Regions from separate parts of the Rhodococcus antarcticus genome, predicted to be linked through region 2. Evidence: riboswitches for the same ligand, from Rfam matches in the RefSeq annotation. Region 2 holds a riboswitch; the other holds the start of a gene.
What was found. Region 2 has a riboswitch for S-adenosylmethionine ahead of RHODO2019_RS18340 (LLM class flavin-dependent oxidoreductase). Riboswitches for the same ligand answer to the same signal wherever they lie in the genome.
Positions count from the first base shown of each region.

Region 1 (3,375 bases), on a different replicon from region 2:
GGCGGTGAGCCCCCGGCGCACCGTCTCGGCCAGGCGCGGCTCGTCCTCGACCACCAGCACCCGCATGGGCTCACGGTACCCACCAGCGGTTGCTCCCAGATGGTGGGAGGGCACGGTTGACGTGGCGGTGTCGGCGCCGCCAAGATCCACCACAGGTCACGAGTGCCAGCGTCAAGCCCCGGCTCGCTGGCCGGCAACCCTCCGCCACGGTGGGGTGCTCCGGGTGACGACCAGGCCCCGGTGACCACCGGGGCAAGCGTGGACCTCCGGGTCCTGGACAAGGGGAGCCGCCGTGCCTGAGCACCGCACCGATCTCCTCGGCGTGCACCCGCTGGCCGTCGCCGACGTGGACTGTCGCTGACCCCGGTCGTCCCCGCCTCCTGGTCCATCCCTCGCCGAGCCGCCCGTCGCGCGCGCCCGGTCCCACCTCCGGAGACCTCGTGTCCCGATCCCTGCGTCCCCGCGTGCCCCTGGTGCGCCGCCGTGCCGTCGATCTCCGGCGCACGGCGAGCGCGGTGTGTCCCTGAGCTCGTCGCCAGGACCACACCCCCTCGATCCGCCCCTCGATCCTCCAGGAGCTCCCCGTGACTGCCCAGCTCGACACCCGTCCCGCCCCGCTCGACCCCGGCACCACCCCGTTCGAGGCCGCCCTGGCCCGCGCGGACCTCGTCGCCGCCACCCTGCGCGCCACCGCCGCTGAGCGGGACCACCTCGGCGCCAGCCCGCGCGCGGAGGTCGAGCTGCTCCGCGAGCACGACCTGCTCCAGGTCCAGGAGCCCGTGGTCCTCGGCGGGGCCGGGCTCGGCTACGCGCAGGCCTCGCTGCTCACCCGCCGCGTCGCGCGCGGCGACACCTCCATCGCCCACCTGCTGGGCTACCACTACGCCCAGACCCGGATCGCGCACCTGTTCGGCACCGCCGAGCAGGCTGCCGAGCACTCCCGGCGCAACGCCGAGGGCCGGCTGTTCTGGGGCGGGGTGCAGAACCCCCGCGGCGCCGACGGGCTCGTGCTGACCCGCGACGGGGACGGCTTCCGCCTGAGCGGGCGGCGCACCTTCGCCTCGGGTGCGAGCCTGGGCGACCACCTCTCGGTCACCGCGACCCTCGACGACAGCCTCGTGTTCGTCTCGCTGCCCGCCGGTCGGGCCGGGTTCACCGCCCTCGGCGACTGGGACAACATCGGTCAGCGCCTGACCGACTCCGGGGGCGTGGTCTTCGAGAACGCGAGGGTCGAGCGCTCGGAGATCCTGGGCGAGGACCCCCTGACGGGCCGGACCCCGAGTCCGTACCAGACGCTCGTCACCCCGCACTGGCAGCTCGCGTTCGTCAACTTCTACCTCGGGACGGCTGAGGGGGCGCTGGAGGAGGCCCTGGACTGGGTGCGGCTGCACGGCACCGCGTGGGAGAGCTCGGGCGTGGACCGGGCCGGCGACGACCCCTACGTCCTGCAGACCATCGGGGAGGTGCGCAGCGAGGTCCGGGCGGCGGCGCTGCTCGCGGACCGGGCGGGACGGGCGCTGCAGACGGCCCTGGACACCGGGCCGGAGCTGACCGACGACGAGCGGGCGGAGGCAGCCGTCGCGATCTACGAGGCGAAGGTCGTGACCACGACGACCTCGTTGTCCGCGGCCAGCCGGTTGTTCGAGATCCAGGGGGCGCGGGCCACCACCAGCGGCTACGGCTTCGACCGGCACTGGCGCAACCTGCGCACCCACACCCTGCACGACCCGGTGGCCTACAAGGCCCGCGAGGTCGGCGACTGGGCGCTGAACCGTCGGGCACCGGAGTTCTCGCTCTACCGCTGACCCCCGTGGACCGGTGACCGGGGAGCGCTCGTGGTCGTGTCGAGCACGAGCGCTCCCCGTCCCCCGCATCCCGGGAGGCGGGGGACGGGGAGCGGCTTGACAGCACCGACGACTGGCGAACAAGATCACCCCAGGTCACGAGCGCCAGCGCCGAGCCCCGGCGCGCTGGCCGGCATCCCCGCACTGCGGCGGGGTGCTCCGGGTGACGACCAGGCCCCGGCGTCGCGTCGGGGCCCGCGAGGACCTCCAGGCGCACCCCCAACGGTGGTGACGCCCGGTGCCCAGGACGGACGAGGACCACCGTGAACACCCCGCTGCTGACCCCCACCACCCACAACCGCCTCACCACCCGGCTGGCCGAGCTCGTCACCGCCGCGGCGGCGCGACCGGACCTGTGGCGCCCGCTCGTGCGCTTCTCCGAGCGCGACCGCTGCTGGAGCCGGCTGGAGGGCCCGGGCGACGTGGACCTGTGGCTGCTCACGTGGACCCGCAGCCAGAGCACCGACCTGCACGACCACGGGCGGTCGACCGCGGCGCTGACCGTGGTGCAGGGCACGGTGACCGAGGTCCGACCGGACGGACACGGAGGTCTGCGGGCCGACACCCTGGGCGTGGGCGGGCTCCGCACCGTGGATCCCGGTCACATCCACGACATCCGCAACGACGGTGACGAGCCCGCCGTGAGCATCCACGGGTACTCCCCGCGCCTCGAGCAGATGACCTTCTACCGGGTGGTGGACGGCACGCCCGTCGTCGACCGCACGGTGCGAACCGACCAGCCGGAGCTCTGAGCCACCCCCGACCACGTCGCTGCACCGACCGCCTTGTCACAGGTCGGTGCGCAGGGGCGTCGACGGTGGCCGCCTCCCGGGGTCGTGGAGGTCAGCGGTCGCTCAGGGGTGGGGGAGCCGCCGCCGTGCGCGGGGCCAGCGCCCCCAGCACCGCACCGTGCAGGCGCCCGTTGCTGGCCACCGCGCTGCCCGCGTGCGGGCCGGGGGTGCCGTCCAGCGCGGTGAACGCACCCCCGGCCTCGCGGACCAGGACGTCGAGCGGGGCGAGGTCCCACAGCGACACCTCGGGCTCGGCCGCCACGTCCACCGCACCCTCGGCGACCAGGCAGTAGGAGAAGAAGTCCCCGTGGCCGCGCACCCGCCAGACGGCGTCGGTGAGGTCGAGGAACGCCTCGCGCAGCCCGGCGTCGCGCCACCCGGACAGGCTGGAGAACCCCAGGCTCGCGGCGTCGAGGGAGTCCACCGCCGACACCGCGAGCCGGCGGACCGGCGCGTCCTGCACCCGTAGCCACGCGCCGTCGCCGGCACTGGCCCACCACCGCCGACCCAGGGCCGGGGCGCTGACCACGCCGACCACGGGGACGCCGTCCACCAGCAGGGCGACCAGCGTGGCCCACACCGGGACCCCACGGACGTAGCTCTTGGTTCCGTCGATCGGGTCGAGGACCCAGCAGCGGCCGGCGTTCACCACCGTGCCGCCGAGCTCCTCGCCGAGCACCGCGTCGGCCGGGCGCTCGTCGGCCAGCAGGTCCCGCACCGCGCGCTCCACGGCCAGGTCG
Region 1 covers NZ_CP110615.1:2,455,920-2,459,294, reverse strand. Annotated here, with positions in the region: gene RHODO2019_RS11975 (response regulator transcription factor) at 1-66, opposite strand, end outside; SAM riboswitch class IV at 155-265, shown strand; gene RHODO2019_RS19350 (putative leader peptide) at 441-527, shown strand; gene RHODO2019_RS11970 (acyl-CoA dehydrogenase family protein) at 585-1,805, shown strand; SAM riboswitch class IV at 1,939-2,050, shown strand; gene RHODO2019_RS11965 (cysteine dioxygenase) at 2,108-2,596, shown strand; gene hisN (histidinol-phosphatase) at 2,688-3,375, opposite strand, start outside.
Region 1: linked by a shared signal. The riboswitch ahead of RHODO2019_RS11965 (cysteine dioxygenase) and the one ahead of RHODO2019_RS18340 (LLM class flavin-dependent oxidoreductase) in region 2 are both predicted to bind S-adenosylmethionine.

Region 2 (3,375 bases):
GAGCCGGTGCTGAGGGCGTCTAGGTTGCGGAATGAGGCCCTGATGAAGGCGATCCAGCCGCAACTTTCGGCTCAGGTAGCAGCGCCGTTGCGGATGCGGGCGGTCCTGGAACCGATGTTCGCGCAGATCGCGGAGCGGCAGAGGGAGTGGGCAAAGGCGCTCGCGGTGCCTCTGATGGCGAACGCCCACATTCAGTCGCAGCTCGCCGGCCTTGCGGTGAACTCGGAGTTCACCCGTTCGTTGGATCGAGTCAGTGCGCTGTCGCGGCTGCGTTTGGAGCTTCCGGACGCTGCCGGGTTCGATCGGTTGTCGGAACTGATCGACGAGGGCGAGTTCGATGCGGAGACGCTGTCGGCTGCAGAGGACGGCGTTGCTGCGGACGCTGAGCTGTCCGCAGCGATCGACGAGGCGGCCGAGGTGTTGTCCGAGGCTCGCCCCTGGATCTCACGCGTGCGGGCCCGTCAGATGGTGGTCGTGTGGGTGTGGCTGATGTGGACTGCGGCGTTGACGGTCGTGGCGGTGGCCGCGCCTTCAACGATCGCGACGTACGTGAGTCTCGCGGGGCTGCCGGCGGGTAAGGAGGCCGCGAAGAGGGCTGGCGAACAGTTCGACCGGCGCTTCCCGCCGGAGGACGAGCCGGTCGGCGGCTGAGCCCCGCCCGGTCAGTGTCGGCGCTTTGGGGTCAGCAGGGTGAGCCGAGTCATCATGCCAAGTGGCGGCGTCCTCGCAAGCGGATCCCCGTGCGAAACGGCGTGGATGTTCGGGGTGAGGGTCTGGAGAGGGTGACCACCGGTGGGCTGGGGCGGCGTCGAGCTCGTCAGGGTCACCCGCGCTCGCCTTCCCGGACACTGCTCGACCGGGAGGGAGCAGCCTGTGGTCTACTTCTGCCTCGACCATCCAGAGCGGCTGAGAGACCTGGCTCGACGACGCCGCAGCAACCATCGTTCGCGAAGGTGCTACCGCCAGGACCGATGGAGGAACACTGCTGTGAGCGCGTCGACCCGTGTCCTCGACACTCCCTCGCACGCCCCGCCGACTAGCGGTGCGCTGCGCCGCGTGGGCGCCGCGGGATCCGTCGGCACCACGATCGAGTGGTACGACTTCTATGGCTCTGCCGCTGCCCTGGTCTTCAGGCCCGCTCCGGAGACCCTGCACCGTGACCTGACTGCGCCGACCCGGGCACTCCCCGAGCGGGTCGTCGAGCCGGTCACTACGTGGGCGCGGGGGTACTGACCGTGGGCGCGAGCGACCGTATCCGGTTGTGTGCCTTCGCCATGGGGTGTGCCGGTCACCAGAGTGCGGGGTTGTGGACCCACCCGGGTGACCGCTCGACCTCCTACACCGATCTGTCGTACTGGACGGACCTGGCGCGGCTGCTGGAGCGCGGCGGGTTTGATGCCCTGTTCCTGGCCGACGTCCTGGGTGTCTACGACGTGCACGGTGGGTCGCGCGACACCGCGGTCCGTGCGGGGGCTCAGGTGCCGCTGATCGATCCGATGCTGACCATCCCGGCGATGGCCGCGGTCACCGAGCGTCTTGGGTTCGCGGTGACGTCGTCGGTGACCTATGAGCACCCCTGGGCCACGGCGCGCCGCTTCACCACCCTGGACCACCTCACCAACGGCCGGGTGGGGTGGAACGTGGTCACCTCCTACCTGGCCAGCGCCGCGCGCGGGTATGGCATGGGGGAGCAGGTGCCCCACGACCGGCGCTACGACCTCGCCGAGGAGTACGTCGAGGTGTGCGCCGCGCTGTGGGAGGGCAGCTGGGAGGACGGTGCGGTGGTCCACGACAGTGCCTCAGCCACCTTCACCGACCCGTCCAAGGTCCACGACGTCGACCACGACGGGGAGTTCTTCTCCGTCCATGGCCCTTTCCTGTGCGAGCCGTCACCCCAGCGCACCCCGGTGGTCTTCCAGGCGGGGGCCTCGGCCCGGGGGCTGGAGCTGGGCGGGCGAATCGCCGAGGTGGTGTTCGTCTCCGGGCCGACAACGGCGGCGGTGCGCACCATGGTCGACGGGGTGCGCGCAGCCGCGCAGGCCGCCGGGCGGGACCGGGGCGACATCAAGGTGTTGACGATGCTCACCCCCGTCCTCGCCGACACTGACGACGCCGCCTGGGCCAAGCACGCCGACTACGTCGCCCACTCCAGCCGGGAAGGTGCCATGGCCCTGTTCGGGGGGTGGACGGGGGTGGACCTGTCCGGGCTGGACCCCGACGCCCCCCTGGAGCACGTCGAGAACGATGCCACCCGCACCGCGCTGGCCGCCTTCACCACCGCCGACCCCCACGCCGCGTGGACGGTCGGCTCGGTGGCGGAGTTCGTGGCCGTCGGCGGGCGCGGACCGGTGCTGGTGGGCTCCCCGACCACCGTGGCCGACGAGCTCGAGCGGTGGTGCGAGGAAGCCGACGTCGACGGGTTCAACCTGGCCTACGCCACGTCGCCAGGCACCTTCACCGACGTCGTCGACCTCCTGGTCCCCGAGCTACGAGCCCGCGGCCGGATCCTGGAGCCCGAGGGGGCCACGCTGCGCGAACGCCTCGTCGGCGGAACAGCGCGGCTGTCCAACTCCTCATGGGTAGGCAAACACCGAAAGTAAATGCCCCCTCACCGGCCCGCCCGACGGCACCCCTGCAGCACCGGCACTGACCTGCTGGGCGCGCGCCGTCCCAGGGCCCTAGCAACGGGAGCGGTATCGATTGCCCCGCTGCACAACGCGTTTCGAAGTGCCGATAAGAGAGATTATGACAAGTCAGGAGCCTTGACTGGCTCTTCCGGTGCTACCTGCCCTCCCCGGTGTCCCGGTCCTTATGGGGGCCCACCGGCGGAGTCGTCGAACCTCTGGCCCGGACGCCCCTTGGTTTCGTGCCAGGCTCCCGCTGCCGGGCCGCCTCCACGGTGTGGCGCTGCCCGCGTATCAGCTGGCTCCCCGAGCGCCCCGGCAGGCTCTACTGCCCCACCCCGGGCACCCTCCATTGCACCGGCGCCGACCTGGACGGGTCCGTACAGCTGCTCGAGCACCGCGGTGCCCCGGTTCCCGGCGATGACCACCCGGGCGGCCGTGAGGTCCTGCACCTGGCGGCCGCGATGCTGCCTGCGCAGCCGGTCACAGTCGCGTGTTGACAGCCCGTGACTGCCATGTTGCACTGAGATCTACCTCACATCAAACTCACACCGTTGGCGAACCCCCTCGGCCGAGTGGGCCTCACCAGCTGGTCGCGTGCTCCGCCTCCACGGACCGTGCGGCGATCGTGGAACGCGGCAACTTCGACGCGCGGCTATCCCGGCCGGCAGGCCGATCACAAGTTGGTCGTCAAGGCCCAGCGAGGACGGTGATGCGGTGGCCAGAAGTAATGATGTCGCCGCCCAGCCTG
Region 2 covers NZ_CP110616.1:78,451-81,825, reverse strand. Annotated here, with positions in the region: gene RHODO2019_RS18345 (hypothetical protein) at 1-651, shown strand, start outside; SAM riboswitch class I at 891-978, shown strand; gene RHODO2019_RS18340 (LLM class flavin-dependent oxidoreductase) at 1,275-2,600, shown strand.